DNA from 3 places in the Desulfotomaculum sp. 1211_IL3151 genome. Region 2 is predicted to be linked to each of the others. Evidence: riboswitches for the same ligand, from Rfam matches in the RefSeq annotation. Region 2 holds a riboswitch; each other region holds the start of a gene.
What was found. A riboswitch is a leader RNA that binds a small molecule or an ion and turns the genes downstream of it on or off. The one in region 2 is predicted to bind cobalamin.

Region 1 (6,809 bases), on a different contig from region 2:
AAAACTAATAAAAGAGCAACGCTTACTTTTGGCGGAATATATTAAAGGAGATCCTGTTTTTCGAACCACACTGGAACCTCACACCCTTTTGCCAGGGGCCCCGGAGATTGCCGTAGATATGGCGAAAGCGGCCCAATTGGCGGGAGTTGGCCCCATGGCTGCGGTGGCAGGTGCATTTTCCCAGGTGGTGGGGAAAGCCTTGGCCCGTCGCTCCCGGGATGTCGTGGTGGAAAACGGAGGGGATATCTTTATTAAATCCTCCCTTACACGAAGGGTAGGGGTTTTTGCTGGGACCTCCCCCTTTAGTAATAAAATTGCCCTGGAAATTCAACCCTGGCAAACCCCATTGGGGATTTGCACCTCCTCTGGCACGGTGGGTCATTCCCTAAGCTTTGGCAAATCCGATGCAGTGATTATTTTATCTGTCTCAACAACCCTGGCCGATGCAGTGGCCACTGCGGCGGGCAATTATGTGCAGAGCGAAGAGGATGTCCAAAGGGCGGTGGATTTTGCTGCCTCGGTTAAGGGGATACTCGGTGCTGTAGCCATCAAAGGAGAAAAGCTGGCGGCCTGGGGGCAGATCAAATTGGTGCCGATGGGCTAGGGGTATATTTATTCTATTGCAAGAAAAATTCAATAATTTTGTCATGGAAAAATTCCCCTATATAGTTTACAATGGGGTAAAGATAATAACTAAAGGGGGTTATGGTTTTGCAATTAACAATTAATGACGTTTTAGATGTAGCCATTAAATCGGAGGAGAGCAGCTATAAATTTTACAATGCAATGGCAGCCAAGGCAAAGCTGGCAGAAACCGAGAAGGTATTAAAGAAATTAGCTCAGGATGAAAAGGATCATTTAGATTACCTGCTCTGGTTAAAATCCGGTGAACCGATCAATGAACAAGTCTATTTTGATGGCTTTGAGGAAGCCGGCGAATTAAACCCGGAAATGACCCCGAAGGAAGTTTTAGCCATTGCCATACAGCGGGAAGATGCCGCAGCTAAAATGTACAATCAGATGGCAGATATTTTTAAAGCACAACAGGATAAGAAGTTTATCTTTGAACGGATGGCCAGAGAAGAAGGACACCACAGCGCAGCCGTGGCAAAGTTAATGGAAGAGTTTTAAGCAAAAACAGGTTTTCCCGACGGGGAAACCTGTTTTTTAAATATAATCATTACTAAATTAAATTTTATTTTAAGTAAGGTCCGTTAAACAAGCATCAGCATTTGTAATCCTGACCGAATATGGTGTGCTGCCATGGTCATATTCGTTAAACTTTGTCTTACCTCATCCCACTTACGAGTTTTGAGGCCGCAGTCAGGGTTAATCCACAGTTTGGACGGAGGCAAAACCCACATTAATTGTCTGATTTTCTCTTCCAGTTCCTCTGTGGAGGAAACCCTGGGAGAGTGAATATCATAAATGCCGGGTCCAATTTCTTTATCATATCCTTGGGCTGAAAAAACAGCCAACAGTTTATTGCCGCTTCTTGAGGTTTCAATGGTAATAACATCGGCATCCATTTTCTCGATGGCATGGATACTATCATTGAAATCGCTAGAGCACATATGGGTATGGATCTGCGTTTCTAAGGCAGCCGAACTAACAGCCAATTTAAAGGATTTAACAGCCCAATTTTCATAATAAGCAACTTTTTCTTTTCGTAGAGGATACCCTTCTTTGAGTGCGGCTTCGTCAACCTGAATAATCTTGATGCCAGCATTTTGAAGATCATGAATCTCATCCCGAATGGCCAAGGCAATTTGTTCACAGACAGCAGATCGCTCGATATCATTTCGGCAAAAGGACCCATTAAGAATGGTTACAGGTCCGGTTAACATTCCTTTGACAATTTTATTGGTTTTGCTTTGGGCATATCGGATTGTATGAATGGTCATTGGCTTTGGTCTGCTGACATCACCATAGATAATTGGAGGTTTTACACAGCGGCTGCCATAGCTTTGCACCCAGCCATTTTTTGTGAGAATAAAACCTAAGAGTTGTTCACCAAAGTACTCCACCATGTCATTTCTTTCTGGTTCGCCATGTACCAAAACATCCAGCCCAATATCCAGTTGAAATTGTATGCAGGTATCAATGTGTTTTTTAATTCCTTTATCATATTCTGCTTGAGAAATAATGTTATTTTTGAAATCCCGTCTCAGCTTCCTAATCTCATTGGTTTGAGGAAAACTTCCAATGGTTGTTGTCGGAAGCAGAGGCAGATTGAGTATTCTCCGCTGAATGTCATTCCTGTCGTTAAAAGAGCCGACTCGTTCCTTTTTTTCAATGCAACAAACTCTCCCTCGAACCAAGGGGTTTATTGCTTTAGGCGATTGTTGTTTTGTTATAAATATACGTTGATTATCTTTTAAAATGGATGGGTGGTTCTCAGAATCCCTTTCAATAAAAAATAACTTGGCAAGATCCGATAGTTCTTCAAGTTTTTCCCGGGCAAAACTCAGCCATGACTTAATTTCTTTGTCTAGCTGGTTCTCATGTTCCAAAGAATAAGGAACATGTAATAGAGAACAGGTGGTGGAAGGGATGATATCTTCCCTTTTTACATGTTTTTCTATGTTTTTAAGTAAAGTCAAGGTACTTCGATAGTCATTTCTCCAAATATTTCTTCCGTCGACAATGCCTGCAATTAGTTTTTTACCGTTCAGACAATTAAGAATTTTTAGATTTTCCGGTCCGTATAGAAAATCCAGTCCGATACCATAAATCGGAATATCAAACAGTGTTTTTACAGCTTCCACCGCATGATCAAAATAAGTCATGACGATCAGTCTAAGCCTGCTATCCACGTTGGCTAATTCTTTATAGGATAAGTAAAACAGTTCAAGGGTTCTTTTGTCCAGATCCTTTACGACGATTGGTTCGTCAAATTGAATGTATACTTCATCATCAAGAAAAGCCATTTTCTTAAGCAGAGAAACGTAACAAGGCAAAATTCTTTGGAGTAGTTCCAAAGTATCCGGATTACGATCAACACGTTTGGAAAGAGATAAAAAGGTTATGGGTCCGATCAAATTAATTTTTGTGCGGATGCCGTATTCTTTTGCTTCTAAATACTCATTGATTATTTTATCTGCATTTAATGAGAAGTCCATGGTATCGGAAAGTTCCGGGACAATGTAGTGATAATTGGTATTAAACCACTTCGTCATTTCCAGCGCCACAGCGTTACTCGTTCCGCGGGCCATAGCAAAATAAAGCTCTTGTTCGTTGTGGATGGTACGAAATCTTTCCGGTATTGCATTTAACATCATTGCTGTATCGAGCATGTTATCATACAAACTAAAATCATTGCTGCTAATAAAAGAGATACCAGCCTCTTTTTGATATAACCAGTGTCTTCGACGTAATTTTCTTGTCCGATCGGCAATCTCTGCAAAACCGATTTTTTGATCCCAATAATGTTCAAGGGCTTTTTTCAGTTCTCTCTGTTCTCCGATTCTCGGAAAACCGACTACATAAGTGGCTGCTCCTGTGTACAAAGTAATTCCTCCTTTTTTGTTTGCGCGACAAAAAATTAGCAAATTACCATGGTACTCGGACTCCGGACTTGCCAAAACAGCCTTCCGTTACCGTAGCGCGACTGCGTCCGATTCTCACGGACTTCCCCATTTGCGGTAATTTGATTAATAATTATAGAGTATCCCACAATGTTTGTCTATACATTGATAGTATGCTGCCTTCGAATAAATTCACCTGCCTTGGGCTAAAGAAAGGTGTCTGAGCTTCAGTTTTGTGCTGAAGATCAGACACCTTTTCGTGTTAGCTGTCAGCCCGTAACCTTTTAGGCCCAAGGCTCATGGCCCAGGGGCCTAATTAGCCTTGCAACTATCAAATACAGCAATAAAGCGGAGGACTATTCTTTTTTAATCTCTGTATTTTCTTCTGGTACGATGGGCTCCCCGATCGCTTCTTGTTCATCCTCGCTTTCGTCCTCGCTGGGATTTTCTTCGCGGGGTAAAGCACCGGGGGGTAATTCATGGATTTCAACGAGATCTTCTATCTGTTCAACACGGGTTAATTCCTCGGTCTGGCGTGGTAGTGAGCCTGGTGGTAAATCTTGAATAACAACCTCGTCATGGATAACCTCTTGGCGGTTTAAGGCTTCTTCCTCTGATCTTAGGGTGCCTGCCGGCAAATCATGAATGACAACATCGTCTTCGATGGGGTCGTCTTTACTTTTTCTCTTAACCCGTTCACGTAGCGTTTCTCCGAGATCTTTCGTTTTGCTTTCAATTTCCTCCACCTTTTTGCTGCTTATTTCTTTCGTTAACGTACTAATTTCCTTGGTTTTTTGTACCGTGCTTTCCCAGATATGATTTGTACTGTCTTTGAGCTGTTTAACGGTTTCGTGTAAACCGCCATCAACTTTAACCAAGTTTTCTAAGGCATCCACGGACGTTACGACTAATTCTTTACCAATGGTCTTAACAAAGGCAATTTCCATAAAGGATTTACCTTTAAATAGGCTGTTTAAAAAGTTGCCGCTAATCTCCAGGCCAACGATTTGACCACTTATTTCATCAACATAAAACTCATCTACTTCCCCGAGATCGGAACCATTTTCTGCGATAACTTTGCTGCCGATGATGTTAATTCTTTCTTTGTAAAGCTTTAAAATGTCTGGCAGGCTGGTACCCTTTTCAACGATTGCTCCTTGATCAATGGTGATGGCATCGGCACCTACGCTGCGTACTTTACCATAAGGGGCAAATTTTTGATCTTTAAACCAACCTTTTTGCTCTATAATTAGGGCGGCTATCCTTTGCTGAAACGGATCTACAACTAACCCCTTGACTGCACCCATTTCCTGGCCCTCGGCAAGACTGATGATCGGCATACCAATAAATTTTTTGCTCTTGCGCATTATTAGGCCCCCCTTTACATCAAACTCATTATATTGATCTTTATGCCCTGGAATTGTTTGATATGACCAAAAATAGGGAATAATAGGGACATATTTAGTTGGGAGGGTAATTTTATGACAGGTTCAAGGTTAAATGCAACTGTGAGAGAAACAGATACAAAATCGATTGCTAAGCAAATTAGAAAAAGCGGTGGTGTTCCCGGTGTAGTTTATGGCAAAGAAATGGGGTCCATGAGTATTTCCGTTGACGCCAAAGATTTAAAGAAAATTCTTAGTTCTGGAACCGGACGAAACACGCTTATTAATATGAGTGTAAACGGTGGCAAACAGACTGTAATGGTAAAGAGTTTACAGATGGATCCGGTGGATCGCACGATAAGGCATGTGGATTTTCAGCAAGTTTCTAAAGACTCCAAAATTAAGACGGTCGTTCCCATTCAGTTGGTAGGTACTCCCAAGGGTGTCGCATTGGGTGGAGTAATTCAGCATGATTTGCGCAGTGCGGAAATTGAATGCCTGCCCAATGAAATACCGGAAGCAATTAAGGTAGATATTAGCGGCTTAGAAATTGGTGATGTCATCTCGGTAAGTGAGTTAAACGTGCCTGCGGCTGTTCGGATTTTAGATCATCAACACACAACCGTGGTAGGTTTAGCCACCATGAAGGCACCGGAGCCAGCCGGCCAGCCAGAGGTGCCACCGGAACCTGAACAGGAGGCTAAAGCTAAAACGATTGAAAAGGAATAAACGAGACGATTTGATTGAATTGCTAAAGAAATGGGTTATCCCTAGAATGACACGGGATAACCCTTCTTTCTATTGCCTTGATACAAAAGCTGGGGTAAAATACCTTCGATAAGGGAGGTAAGTGTTGAATGAAATTAATTGTGGGCTTGGGAAATCCCGGTGGAGAATATGCCCAAACCAGACATAATGTCGGGTTTATGGTTGTTGATGAATTGGCAGCTAGTTTGGGTGTCAGGGCGGAAAAGAAGCAGCACAAGGCTTTGCTTGGCCAAGTTAATATTGGGCCGGAAAAGGTCATCCTGGCGAAGCCTCAAACCTTTATGAATTTAAGCGGCCAGTCAGTGGTTGCCTTGATGAATTGGTATAAACTAGCCCTAGAGGATTTACTGGTTATTGTGGACGATATGGATTTACCCCCGGGGACTTTGCGTATTCGCAAAAATGGGAGTGCCGGTGGACAAAGGGGCTTACAAAATATTATTGAATTATTGGGTACCCAGGATTTTGCCCGCATGAGGGTTGGCATTGGGCGGTCTGCCTATGGGTCTGTGGGTCATGTGTTGGGTAAAATCAGTGAAGAAGAGGCCAAGTCCATTGGGCCGGCTATTGAGACTGCTGTTGAGGCGGTGAGGGTTTGGGTATTGGAAGGGACTTCGGTGGTTATGAATAGGTATAATAAGAAGGCTAAGACTAAGAAGAAGGAAGAAGAGCAAGTGGAGGCTCAGGGGAGTTCCCAGGTAGAGTAGTTTGGTTGCGGGGTTGGTGTGGGGGGATAACGATAGCACCTGCTAGTATGGAGGGGTATCTTCCCTATGTACTTATAAGGCCTAGGACCTATGGCCCATGGCCATTTTGCTATTGTCGTGCTGTCTAGGAAAAAGCAGAGGTGTCTTCTACAATGACAGATATTGCACCACTTAATTACATAGCTGCATCCTTGTTAGCCGCCGGAGTTTCGTGGGTAATTAACGGGTGGGTAATCAATTCCTTAGGTGGGCGGGGGATTGCTTTTTTGACACCGTTGGTGGAGGAAATGGCTAAGACTCTGGGGGCAGTTTTGCTGGGGGCAGCTCTGGTTTATACGCACATCGGTTTTGGTGTGGTGGAGGCTTTGGTGGAAATGAAACGCAGGGGTGCAAGGGGAGTTGGGGCGGCTGGGATGGCGGTG
Region 2 (6,809 bases):
TACATGACCGTTCCCACCTTGAACTTTTCCCTGACATAGCCAGCAGCCCTCTGACTGGCTGCCGCAGCCAAGTTTTCAAAGACCTGGGATAAGTCATGGCGACCTAAGATAGTTACCGCTTCCTCAGCGGTATTCATGTTCATTAACAATTCAATGACCGAGCGGGGTGCCCCCAAAAGAGCCGCGTGGGCCGCAATGGTTTCCCGCCGTCCATCGGCAAGCTTGCCCAGGGTATGAAAAATTCCCGCGGCTAGCTTGACTAATTTACCCAAGTGACCCAGTAAAAGTACCCCTTCCACAGGCCTTTTGGCACACTCTTCCAGCATGGTGCCGATAAAATTACTGGTTTCGATCACTGCCTCAGAGGGTAGTGCAAGCTCTGCTGCCTTTTTTACCCCTAAACGACCCGGTGTCAGTACCAGTAAGCTGTGTCCCAGGGCCAAGGCCTGATCAATTTGCGGCACCAAAGACCGTCGGTATGCATCCTCGGACATGGGCCGGACAATGCCGCCGGTGCCCAGGATGGAAATACCTCCCACAATACCCAGTTTGGGATTCATGGTTAGATTTGCCACCGATTCCCCCTCCGGCACGGCTATGACAACCTTTGCTCCCCCATCCGGCCCCAATACTTCCCTTACTTCCTGTTCAATCATTTGCCGGGGTACCGGGTTAATGGCCGCTTCTCCCACTGGCACCGACAGGCCGGGCTTGGTAACGACTCCTACACCCTGGCCGCCGGTAATCTGAATTTCCCCGGGCTGCAGCGACACTTCAGCCACAACCGTCATGCCGTGGGTCACATCTGGATCGTCACCGGCATCCTTCACCACGGAACCACGACAGAACGGATCTTCCTTGTCCACCCGGTCAATGTCTATTACGATCTGACCACCACCGGGTAGGGAAACAGAAACATTTTGGACAATGATGCCCTTTACCAGGGCCATTGTCGCTGCCTTGGCCGCCGCTGCGGCACAGGTGCCGGTGGTAAAGCCAGATCTTAACTCCTTTTTACTTTCTTCCATGATTTACTCTCCGTACCCTGTATCGTTGGCAGGCCGCTAAAAAGTTTTGGGCCGCCCCAAGGTTATAGCGAAAATGAATGTGTACATAGGATGCCAGAATTTCCTTATGGGCATAGCCTTCAGCACGGCCTTCCTTGCCACGTCCTCCGGTTAACTGATAGACATTCGATGCGGCAGGTAGATCCTCCATAATGGACCAATGAAACTCATGTCCTTTCAGGGTCATATCTGGTTCTCCCAACAAACAGGTTTTTGTTAACTTGGCCTGGACATAACCCAGGGCTGCCAGGCGCTGTCCCATTTTTACCCGAGCCGGTACCAGTCCTACCCCGGCAAAGGCTTGGCCGGCTAGATCCGTAATGCTTTCACACAGATACATAAACCCACCACACTCTGCATAAACGGGCATTGCTTGCCGGCTGCGCTCTACTAATTCATGCTTTAATAATTGATTAGCGGCTAACATGGGTAAAAATTGTTCGGGAAATCCTCCGCCAATATAGATGCCGTCTATATCCGGTGGCAACAGGGTATCCCTCAGGGGACTAAAAAATACTAATTCCGCCCCTAACTCTACAAGGTAATCAAGACTGTCTTGATAATAAAAATTAAAGGCTTCATCGCTAGCCACCGCTAACCTCACACCCTTAAAGGACTGTTGTACCGGCAGTATTTCACGATCTGTCAGCTCCGGTGCCTGTTGGGCTAGAGTCAGCAGCCGTGTCACATCGATTTGTTCCTCAACTAACTGGGCCAGTGCTGTTAGGGTTTGGTCTAATTCCTTATTTTCTGCTGCGGGCAGCAGTCCCAAATGACGCTGGGGCATCACAATATCCCTTTGTTTGACCAATGCTCCCAGTAAAGGAATGCCCAGTTCCCCTTCCAACACCTGTTTAATAAATTGTCTATGACCCTCACTGCCTACTCCATTGGCAATAACGCCACAGACCTGTAAATTCGGATCAAAATTTTGGTAACCGCTAATTAGGGCCGCAGCACTGCGGGCCAACCCCTGGGCTGAAAAAACCAAAACCACCGGGGCCTTAATAATTTTGGCAACCTGGGCTGTACTGCCCCTTTCCCCTTGCCCTCTGGCCCCGTCAAATAAACCCATGACGCCTTCCACCAGGGAAAGATCCATTCCCTTGGCCCTTTTAATAAATAACTCATGCACTTTCTCCGGTGAGCCCATCCAACTGTCAAGGTTATGGGAAGTGATACCAGCGGCTGCTTTATGGAGACCGGGATCGATATAATCAGGCCCTACTTTGAAGGGTTGTACCTTAATACCCCTCCGTCGGAAGGCTGACAGTAATCCCAGGGTGAGGGTAGTCTTTCCTACACCACTGTGGGTTCCGGCCAGAACAATTCTTGGTATTCTCATAGATTGCTCCTGTTTGAATATTCATACTTTTTAACGAGAGTTAGTAAAACAAATTATAGTATAAAATTTATGGCAATACAAGGAAAAGCAGCCAGGGTTTGGTTTCACCTTTTCTATCTATCCTTCACTAACTCCTGCTTCTGCGAAGGTAGCCATTTCGTTAATAATACGTAGCGCAGATTCGATAATGGGGAAAGCTAAGGCGGCACCTGTGCCCTCGCCCAATCTCATTTCCATATGCAGAATGGGTTTTAATTCTAACTTCTGCATCATATAACGGTGGCCTGGTTCTTCTGATACATGGGAGGCAAACATAAACCTACGGCTCAGAGGAGCCAGGGATTTGGCTAGCATTGCCGCTGCACCGGAGATAAACCCGTCCAGCACGACCGGAATTCCCTCTGCGGCACAACCCAAGATAACTCCCGCCATAGCACCTATTTCTAAGCCACCCACCTTGGCCAGCACATCTAGGCCATCCTTGGCATCGGGTTGATTTACCGCCAGCCCCCGCTTAATCACAGCGATCTTATGCTGCAGTCGTTGATCATCAATACCTGTACCGCGACCAGTAATTTCCTCCGGGGCCACGCCTGTAAAAGCAGCTAAAATAGCGGCACTGGGCGTGGTATTGCCAATGCCCACCTCACCAATCCCAACCAGGGCCGGACGTTTTTTAACTTGCTGACCTAGAAGGGTGATACCAGCCTCAATGGATCGAATGGCATCATCCCTGCTCATGGCGGGACCGATGGCAAAATTATCTGTGCCGGATCTTACGCGACAGGAAATCAGACCCTCCCTTGCCAAAGGTGGTCCGGTAACCCCGACATCAGCCACCACAACCCTGGCACCAGCCTGACGGGCCAGTACATTGATACCTGCACCACCCTGCAGAAAATTGAAGATCATTTGAGGCGTTACTTCCTGAGGAAAGGCACTGACCCCTTCTGCCACTACCCCGTGATCTCCTGCTAAAACCAGTGATACCTTATCCAGAGGAAGTTTCGGCAGAGGGGACCGCTGGATACCAGCCAACCGCCAGGCGATCTCCTCTAATATGCCCAGGCTGCCAGGTGGTTTGGTCAGTCTGTCTAACCTCTGTTTGGCCTGTTCTTCACAGGTCTGGTCCGGTAGTTGAATCCTAGCAAGTGTTTCAGTTAATAAAGACATTTTTTTACCTCCTTTATTTCAAATGGCCATGAGCCTTGGGCTTTTTTAGCCATCAACCATCTACCATGTCATCTTTGCTGGTGTCGCTGGCAGGGTGAACTTGCCTGAAAAATAAAAAGTCCTCAGCCTTAATAGGCCGAGAACTTTTCCATCATTCTCAGAATTGTATTTTTACAGGCAGGTCTCCTGACTTGCGGATCATTGCCGGATACCCGCCTTCCCAACCCAAGGTCAGTGGCAAAATGGGTATTCGCTTACCGCTTACAGTGGCGGGACCGTTCGGACTTGCACCCGATTCCCTATTCTCCCCTACCGGGGCACCTGGAAAAATTATACTCTTTAAAAGATTGTATCGTTCTTTTATGATTCTGACAATATATATTTTCTATCGGGCATAAGAAGGACTCGGTTTTTTACATGGGTTTTTATGGACATAATGGAATATATATGTTATGATGGCACCATAATTTAATACTTCGTGTTTGGTTCCCCCTATGGGGGCTTAAAAGGGAATCGGGTGCAAATCCCGAACGGTCCGGCCACTGTAAATGGCTAGTTTGTTTCAGTTTACACCACTGGTACTACTGGGAAGGTAGAAACAAATTTTTATGCCTGAGTCAGGAGACCTGCCAAACAAAAAACTGACCCTCCCGAGGAGAGGTAAGCAGTTAAACCGGGGTTTATCCTGGTTTTTTTGACTTACCTTAACGTTTAATTAGTTAAGGTTTTTTATTTTGTAAAGGTGGTTATTGTAATGGAAAAAGAAGCTATTCTACTGGTAACCTTTGGCACCACTGTGGATCAAGCAACCGCTGCATTTAAAAAATTAGAGGAGCAAGTCAGAGTAGTTTTCCCCGGTATCGAACTACGCTGGGCCTACACGGCAAAGAGTATTCGTGGGGTATTGGCCAAAAGAGGTATCCAGATAGACAGTCCGATTACTGCTTTGGCTAGACTGCAGGATGAAGGCTATACCAGGGTAGTGGTACAGTCCGTGCATATCATACCAGGCATGGAATACTATGATCTGGTCAATGTGGTAGATAATATGTCTCACCTGCGAGGTATTTCCGGCAAGCAGTTTCAGAGTAAAATAGGTAAGTTTGGTTTTCATCAATTAACCCTGGGGGCGCCACTCCTTTATCATCTGACAGACTACCAGGAGGTTGTGGCCTGTATCAAGGATCTGGTTCCTGCGGACCCCCAACATGCTCTGGTACTGGTGGGTCATGGCAGTGATCATCATAGCTTTAGTGTCTACGGTTGCCTAAATGATATGCTGCGTCAAACCTATCCAAATGTTATCCTTGGTACCATTGAGGGTTATCCTTCATTAACGGATGTTAAGGCTGATCTTGCCAGGAAGGATTTTCAAAAGGTAACGCTCGTCCCCTTTATGAATATTGCCGGTGATCATGCCATCAATGATTTGGCCGGGTCTGAGCCAGATGCCTGGCAAAATGAATTGGCTCAAAACTATCCGGTAACAACTCTTCTCAAGGGCCTTTTGGAATTTGATAACATTGTGGAAATCTACATCAAGCATATACGACAGGCCTATGAACTTCTTAACTAGTTAGAAAACCAGTGCTAAAACAGGCAAGCAATATGTCAAAATATTGGGAAAATTGTATTAAAGGGGGACTTAGAACCATGAAATATCGGGTTACTTCACTTTGGGTCGTTTTCTGCTTATTATTCCTTACTCCTAATGCCGCCTATGCGATGCATATTGCCGAGGGTTTTCTACCTGCCGGTTGGTGCTTATTCTGGTTGGCCCTATCGGCTCCCTTTGTTATCTGGGGACTTCGCTCCATTCGCAAAACTTTACAGGCAAACCCAAATCTAAAAATGCTGCTGGGTTTGGCGGGGGCCTTTGTGTTTGTTCTTTCCGCTTTAAAAATCCCTTCGGTCACAGGCAGTTGTTCTCACCCCACCGGTGTGGGACTGGGTGCCATTTTGTTTGGTCCCGCCGTGATGAGTGTTCTAGGTTGTATTGTTTTGTTATTTCAGGCTTTATTATTGGCCCACGGTGGGATAACAACCCTTGGTGCCAATGTGTTTTCCATGGGTATTGTGGGTCCCTTCGTATCTTTTGGCATTTACCAACTGTTAAAGAAGCGGAATGCGAAGGTTGCGGTGTTTTTGGCTGCTTCATTGGGTGATATGGCGACCTACATGGTTACCTCCCTCCAATTGACCTTGGCATTCCCCGACAGTACGGGCGGTTATTTAATTTCTTTTTATAAGTTCATGAGCATTTTTGGTATTACCCAACTTCCATTAGCCATAACAGAAGGATTATTGACTGTATTTGTTTTTAGCTTACTGTACAATTACAAGGAAGAATTTCTGCCCGGGCTAATCAAAAACGAAAGGAGCGGTCCCTATGATTTCGTCAAGTAATAACCCTTCTTCCAATCGGTCCTTAAACTGGGTACTTTTAGGTATTGTGGTCCTATTGCTCATTATACCCCTTATTTTCTTGCCCGAAGCAGGATTTGAAGGTGCCGATGGACAAATTGAAACCGTGATTAGCCAGGTAAATCAGGACTACCAACCCTGGTTTGAACCATTCTGGGAACCACCGAGTGGGGAAATTGAGAGCTTACTTTTTGCTCTTCAGGCAGCAATAGGTGCCGGAGTAATTTGTTATATTATCGGTTTCTGGAATGGCAAAAGAAAGGCGGCAAAAAAATCAAGTGCTGCTTGATCGATTTTCCTATAACAGTCCCTTAGGGCAAGTACACCCGGTGGAAAAAACATTTTTTGCCATTGTCAATATGATTATTTGTATCTTAGCGAATTCGGCTATTATATCTTTTCTAGTTTTGGTTCTAATGGCAGGAGGCACTACTTTCATGGGGAAAGTGCCTCTGCGTTTTTATTTAAAGCTCCTGTTACTGCCCATTACCTTCCTCTCCTTAGGAAGCTTAAGTATTGCTGTAACAACCATAAACCCAACGGATATGGTCATTTGTCAGTGGAGCTTACTGGGTTACCCCCTAGGTATAACAACCGAAAGCTTGCATACTTCCCTTATGGTCTTTACCAAATCCTTGGCCTGTTCCTCCTGTTTGTTTTTTTTAATCCTTACCACATCGATGCTGGATATCATTGATCTGTTACGAAAGCTCAGGATCCCAGAGTTATTTCTGGAACTGATGCTATTAATCTATCGTTTTTTATTTGTACTCTGGGACAGCGGGCAAAAAACATATCTT
Region 3 (6,809 bases), on a different contig from region 2:
AACGAAGACCTGCCTTTCCACATGAGGGATAATACAGTAGGTCTTAGTTCCTCCTATATTATGGTATCCGGCATAATTCCACTAAAAGAAGCCATAGAAAGTGTTGAGAAACAGTTAATTGAAAAGGTTTATGCCAAACATCAAAGTACCAGACAAATGGCTAAAGAACTACAGGTAAATGCTTCTACCATCGTCAGAAAGGCGGCAAAATACCAAGTTTCTAAGGATTTAACCACAGACAGATAAATAGTCGGTGAATAAAAAGGGGGATGGTAATGGGTGATATCATCCCACTTTCTATACTTCAAAGGGAATTAAAATAATTAAATTCTAGATTTGAAGGCTTCTGGCACAGTAGTTGCTTATATAAATGTTAGATTAAGGAATCGAGAGGCTAAATATGTTCCTTTAATTTCACAACCTAATTTTGAACAGGTTATCACACTATAAAAATTTATTATAAAGGAGTTGGAAAGATGGATTCAAGAATTAATGAGCACGGTCAATTACTGCTGCCTTTAGAAGTCGGCAAATTACTTAACCTGCAAAACGACGATTTGCTAAAAGTAACCATTGAATCAAATTATATCTTGCTGACACTTGAAAATATTGAAACGAAGGAAGACGGTGTTGAGAAAATACTAGACAACCTCATTCATGAGGGAATATTAATTGATATAAAGTAAAAATTTGAAATATTCAATTTGCAGTTAGTTTTTTAGAGAAAGGGGGTAATGCGGATGGCGTTGAAATTGACCCCAAAATCGGAAATTGACCGAAGGGTTTCTCGGTTTCAAGAAAAAATAACGGAACAGTTGTTAGATGGAGCAATTATTTTACTTAATAGTGATCTCTTTTATTTTACGGGTACGGTACAGAACGCATTTTTGTTTGTACCGGCCAGCGGTGAACCGGTATTAGCGATTAAAAAGAGCTTGCAACGGGGTAAAAACGAGTCACCCCTAAAGCATATTGTTCCTTTTGGAAGTCCTAAGGAAATTCCCTCCATTCTCGGTGCATTTGGCTATACGAAGTTTGAAAAAATTGGCTGGGAATTAGATGTATTGCCGGTAAACCTGTATCAAAGGTATCAGAAAATTTTCCCCAAGGCAGAGTTTATCGATATTTCACCAACTATAAAAACGATTCGAGCCATTAAATCACCCTATGAAATAGAATTGATTAGGGATTCCGCAAGCGTAATAGGAAAAGCCCATTTAGCGGTACCGTCATTTTTACGTGAGGGGATGTTGGAGATTGAGTTGGCTGCACTCTTTGAGGCAGAAATGCGTAAAAGAGGGTATTCCGGTTGCTGCAAAATGAGATCCTTTAATCAGGATTTATTTTTAGGAAATACCTGTTCAGGGTATAGTGCCACCGCACCAAGTTTCTTAGATGGGCCAATTGGCGGCACGGGAGTTTCTGTAACCCATCCCCACGGTGCCGGATGGAAAAAGATTAGCCGCAATGAAGCTGTCTATATTGATTATACCTGTGTGGTAAATGGTTATACCTCGGATCAAACCAGAATTTTTTGCATAGGTGAATTAAGTTCTCGGATGGTTAAGGCCTTTGAAGCTGCTTTATTTATTGAGTCGGAAATTATCAAAGCAATTAAGCCAGGCACCCCCGCAGAGGAACCTTATTTATTGGCCATGAAATTGGCAGAGGAAATGGGTCTAAAGGATAATTTTATGGGCTATCAGGAGGATAAGGTTAAATTTATCGGGCATGGTATAGGTTTGGAAGTGGATGAATTGCCGATCTTTGCCAAGGGGTTGAAGACCCCCATATTACCTGGCATGACCTTTGCCCTGGAACCTAAATTTATCTTTGCTGAGGGCGCCATTGGTATTGAAAACAGTTTTGTAATGACCGAGCATGGTCCAGATTATTTAAGTATGACACCCAATGTGATTACCTATATAAAATAATTAGGAGGGGAAATAATGGAAAAGAAAGTAATGTGGGACGAAAACCTTAGCAATGAGCAATTAGCTAAATTGTCCATGGAGATGTTTCATCGTATTGTCATTCATCATGCCTTATGGTTTAATGAAGTCCAGCATCAGCTGGGTTTTCCTGAGGCACTGAAGATTTTGGATGCAGCCTACCAGAAGAGCTTTAATATTCAAATGAAGCGTTTTGGTAAATTCTTTGGCTTTGAAATGGAAAATGGTGTACCAAAACCCTTTTTAGCGATGCCTAGGGAAAAACTTTTGGCCCTGCTTAACGATACAGCAGTTAACTGGCTGGCCAATGATGGAGTGTGGTTCCAGGCTGTTGAATTCAAACATGGCATGAATGATGCTAAACGCTGCAATGATTCCTGCTGGGGAAAATTTTCACCCTTCGAGGCAGATTCAATTAAACGTTTCTTAGGCTTAGAGGAAAAACCAGGTCTGGAAGGCCTTAAGAAAGCCCTGCAGTTTAGAATGTATGCCAGGATCAATGTACAATCCATTATTGATGAAAGTCCCAATAGTATTGTCTTTCAGATGAATGATTGCCGGGTGCAGTCTGCCCGGAAACGCCAAGGTTTAGATGATTACCCCTGTAAATCTGCCGGTCTGGTTGAGTATGCAACATTTGCCAGGACCATTGATTCGAGAATTAAGACCGAATGTATCGGCTGCCCACCGGACGCCCACCCTGAAGAGTGGTTCTGTGCTTGGCGTTTTATCTTAGTTGAGGAAGCTTAGTGCCACTTGCTAGATTAACTTAATACTTTAGTTGCTGGAATAGGTGCTTTACTCTGAAAAGGTAAAGCTTAAAAGGGAAGTCGGTGCAAGGCCGACGCGGTACCGCCACTGTAATGAGGAGGAGCCCCACAAAATACCACTGGGAAAAAACCTGGGAAGGTGTGGGGTTCCGATGATCCGAAGCCAGGAAATCTGCCTATGCCAGGTTACCACTATCCCTACGGATGTATAGGAGGTGGCTTCATGGTGTATGTGCTGTTTCCTGGCACCGTCATAAAACCCCGGTACATTTGTAGAACCGGGGTTTTTAATTTGCCCAACTAGGATACAAACAAATCGCAATTACATGAATGAAAAAGGTGAGTATCGGAATGAGGAAAAAAAGAATTTGCTTAAGGATTACTTCAATACTAATCACCCTTTGTTTTATTTTGAATACGACATTTTTAACGATTCCCAACCTGGCAGTGGCCAGTGAACCGGGTAAGACCTATACCGCCAGTCAGTTATCCCAAAAAGCCATTGAATTTATACATAAGCAATATCAGGCCGGTGAAAAAATCGATGGCTATACGGCCTACGTATTAGCCCTAGGCGGCGAGGATCTGGGGTCTGAAAAATGGACCAATAATGGCAAAACATTAAAACAAGAAATCAAAGAATTGTCCAATTTGCTGGGGGATCATCTTACCTTAATCAGTTATATATGCAACACCCAGAATGACGATGGCAGCTTTGGACCTTTAGGCAATGAATATGGAACGAAAGGCCCCTTACTGGCCTTAGCATCCATTAAAAATGATCTGGTGCCTGGAGTAGAAAGGCAGCAGGTAGAGGATGCCATTCATAAAGCCATTCATTACTTCCAAGAGAAATATCAAAGCGGTACCATTACCTATGATGCACAAGGTTTTAGCCTTGATTATCGCTGTATCGAAGCCTTGGTCAAGGCAGGCGAAGACCTTTCAGCAGACGGGTGGATATACCAAGGAACCTCTCTCCGGGATGCTGTGCTTGCTTCTGCCGCTGTTACTGCCGCCAACCCAGCAGCCACAGCGGTGGAATTGGCTAAAGAATTGGCAGCCCTTGATGCAGTGCAAGCATACTCAGCCAATGCAGAAGCACCCACCCTGGCCGCAGCAATTGGTTTGGATGCAGCAAATAATGTTGAGTTAGACGAAGCCACAGAGATTGAAACAGAAACAGAAACAATCGCTGAAGTGAGGGAAACCCCGGCTAGCGAGGTTATATCAGAAGAAACAACAAATGAAACCGAGTTAGAAGCAGCCCCAGAAATTGAAACAGAAACATTCGTTGAGGCCGAATCATTTTCAGCAATTGAGATTACATCCGAGGAAGCAATTGATGAACCTAAATTAGAAGTAACGACAGAAATTGAAGCAGAAGTAACAGAAGTAACGTTTGAGGCTAAATCAACCCCAAGCATAGAGGAAACAACGGAGGAAATGAACAATGAGGTTGCGTTAAACGAAAACGTTGCAAGGGAATTATCTGTTACGGATGAAGTATACTCAGACATTGTTACCGAAATTAATTTAAACGTAGTTGAAGTTGAGCAGACCTTACCTCCCACAGATAGCATGGCCCCAATTCATGAAAAAAAATATAAGGCACCGGATGCAGCTGACCTAGCGAATTCGATTGCCCAACAACAGGCAGCAGATGGCAGCTTTGGAACAAGTATCTATGATCATGTGACCGTGCTTCATGCATTGGGTAAAGCAGGCCTGCTGGAGGGCATTGACCAAGAAAAGGCCCTTGCCTATATTGATGGTTTAAAAAAGATTCACAAAGATATTTTTGGTTATGACGCCGGGGTAGCCTGGGGATCTGAATGGACACCGGAGGAAGCAGACACCACTGCCCAGGTTATGACTGCCCTTAGTTATTTTGATGCAACAAAGGATGTAAATGAGACTATCCAGGACGGTCTGAGCTATCTTAGGGATGTGCAAGACCCGGATAGGGCTGCCATCGCTATTAATAGCTGGGATAGTACCTATAACACGGCTGAAACATTGATTGCCCTAAAGGCCCTGAAAAGATCCTATGATGAGTATGCCGGTTCCGGTTCAGCCTGGACAAAAAAATCTAGAACAAATACGCTGGCAAAGTGTTTACTGGCCCTTAACCAATGGAATGATACCCCCCAAAAGGAAAAATTAGCTGATCAGTTAGTAAAGCGGCACGCCGGCAAGGAATCCTTTGAAAATAGTGTTTATAGTGATATGTTGGCCTATATTGCCCTCGGTGAAGCGGGAACGCTGGGCAGCTTAAATGCTATTGATGTTAAGGAATATATCCTGTCCAAACAAAATAAGGCAGACGGTTCTTGGGGGGAAACCTTTGACAGCTATTATTACCCTGATTTTCTCTCGACCACCCAGGCTATCCGGTCACTTACTTACCTGCCGAATGCTGCTGCGGATCAAGAGCTTCAGTCGGCCATTGTCAGTGGTTTAAACTACTTAAAGGGTTTGCAGCAAATGGATGGCGGCGTTTATGCTACCTGGGACGACCCGGCAATGGATAATTCCGGCGTGATCGTCACCCTGAATAAACTGGGTATCGATCCGGCAAGCGCCGCATGGAAACATACCAATGGTTTAACACCATTCGATTACCTTCTGAACAATACCATGAATCCCGACGGCAGCTTTGGTACTTTGAAAAATGTTCCAGGTGCCACGGAGGCATTAGCTGCTTACCGATTGGTCACAGGTGAAGGAACTCCTGGCGGCGGTGGGAATCTTCCCACAGACCCAGAGTTGGATCAGTGCAGTGTTGAAATTGCTATAGTGGGTAAGAACGGTGAAGCACTTTTCGGACCTAGCAGTGTTGTGGTAAGTAAAGATAGCAAGGGAAAACTCACGGTACTAGGCGCGTTGGAAGCCACTGGGCTGGGCTACACGGAGTCGGGTGGACTGATCACAAGTATTGACGGCCAAAGAAACGAGGGTTTGAAGGGGTGGATGTATAAGGTAAATGGAAGTTCACCGGCCATTGCAGCCTCCGATAAAACCGTTAAAGAGGGAGATCAGATTATTTGGTGGTACAGCAGTGATGTGAGTAATCCCGGTCCTTCCTGGGATAGTGTCTCCAAGGGGGAGGTACTGCCGGAGCCTGTTTTATCACCAAACCTTGAGGAACAAAACAAAAACCTGCCTGAGTCATTACGGGCCTCAGAGGATACTCTGGCAGCCCTGGAAAATATTAGCCAAATCCTTGGCTTACAGGGAAATACATTTGAATTGGGTATCCTTGGCCAAGGGGGTCAAGCGGTGATTGTCGTGGGTGACAGACAGCCGATAAATAGGACGGACTTGGCTTTCCAAAGAGGTATGCTGCAGAGACAGTTGCAATTGCAACAGAAGGTTGAAGCAGCTAAGGGTGCGGCAGTGGTAGAGGAAGGGGGCCAATTAGGCTTGCTTATCCCGGCTGAGTCCCTGACCAAGGATATAGAAATAACCGTAAATAAACTGGATATGGATAACACAACCTTACCCCCTGGCTATCAACAATTGTCTGCCACCTATGAATTTGGTCCCGCTGGAACGAATTTTACCGTACCGGCAACCCTAGCCATCCAGGTGGTTATTCCTCCCCTGGTAAAACCAGATAACCTATATCTGGCCTGGTATGATCCAAATGCCGGCAATTGGGTGATCATCCCTTCGGTAGTGGATCTTAACAAGGGTGTAATTTGGGCCAGAATCCAACATTTTAGTAAATATGCCATTTTTGCCAAAGAAACCGTAAAATCCTTTGCTGACGTTAACGCTGGCTCCTGCGGTTGGGCCAAAGACCCCATCGAAGTGCTAGCTGGAGCAAATCTTTTGGCTGGCGTAGATGGTACTAATTTTGAGCCCCTAAGGCCGGTAACCAGGGCAGAGTTTACCAGTATGTTAGTCAAAGCGTTAGTCCTACAGACCAAGGCCGATGCGGCTGACCATTTTAAAGATGTAAAAGCCGGCGAATGGTATGCCGGAGATCTGGCAACTGCCTATGAAGCAGGATTGATTAAGGGATATAAAGATCGTTACTTCTGTCCTGACAATACCATTACCCGAGAAGAAGTGGCTGCTA

Region 1: it holds a riboswitch for cobalamin, as region 2 does, so the genes downstream of both, metE (5-methyltetrahydropteroyltriglutamate--homocysteine S-methyltransferase) here and V6C11_RS08720 (sirohydrochlorin cobaltochelatase) in region 2, are expected to answer to the same signal.
Region 3: it holds a riboswitch for cobalamin, as region 2 does, so the genes downstream of both, V6C11_RS07625 (S-layer homology domain-containing protein) here and V6C11_RS08720 (sirohydrochlorin cobaltochelatase) in region 2, are expected to answer to the same signal.

The regions. Positions count from the first base shown of each region.
Region 1 is NZ_JBAIYV010000010.1:63,654-70,462, reverse strand. Features, by position in the region: gene V6C11_RS01655 (UPF0280 family protein) at 1-604, shown strand, start outside; gene V6C11_RS01650 (ferritin family protein) at 712-1,131, shown strand; gene metE (5-methyltetrahydropteroyltriglutamate--homocysteine S-methyltransferase) at 1,215-3,509, opposite strand; cobalamin riboswitch at 3,550-3,683, opposite strand; gene V6C11_RS01640 (PRC-barrel domain-containing protein) at 3,884-4,894, opposite strand; gene V6C11_RS01635 (50S ribosomal protein L25) at 5,009-5,641, shown strand; gene pth (aminoacyl-tRNA hydrolase) at 5,770-6,387, shown strand; gene V6C11_RS01625 (hypothetical protein) at 6,540-6,809, shown strand, end outside.
Region 2 is NZ_JBAIYV010000035.1:110,530-117,338, forward strand. Features, by position in the region: gene cbiD (cobalt-precorrin-5B (C(1))-methyltransferase CbiD) at 1-1,028, opposite strand, end outside; gene V6C11_RS08710 (cobyrinate a,c-diamide synthase) at 1,015-2,412, opposite strand; gene cobT (nicotinate-nucleotide--dimethylbenzimidazole phosphoribosyltransferase) at 2,530-3,585, opposite strand; cobalamin riboswitch at 3,745-3,925, opposite strand; cobalamin riboswitch at 4,052-4,233, shown strand; gene V6C11_RS08720 (sirohydrochlorin cobaltochelatase) at 4,340-5,161, shown strand; gene V6C11_RS08725 (energy-coupling factor ABC transporter permease) at 5,239-5,991, shown strand; gene V6C11_RS08730 (energy-coupling factor ABC transporter substrate-binding protein) at 5,975-6,298, shown strand; gene cbiQ (cobalt ECF transporter T component CbiQ) at 6,258-6,809, shown strand, end outside.
Region 3 is NZ_JBAIYV010000031.1:18,372-25,180, forward strand. Features, by position in the region: gene V6C11_RS07605 (sigma 54-interacting transcriptional regulator) at 1-246, shown strand, start outside; gene V6C11_RS07610 (AbrB/MazE/SpoVT family DNA-binding domain-containing protein) at 477-686, shown strand; gene V6C11_RS07615 (M24 family metallopeptidase) at 741-1,934, shown strand; gene V6C11_RS07620 (DUF6125 family protein) at 1,950-2,702, shown strand; cobalamin riboswitch at 2,727-2,916, shown strand; gene V6C11_RS07625 (S-layer homology domain-containing protein) at 3,074-6,809, shown strand, end outside.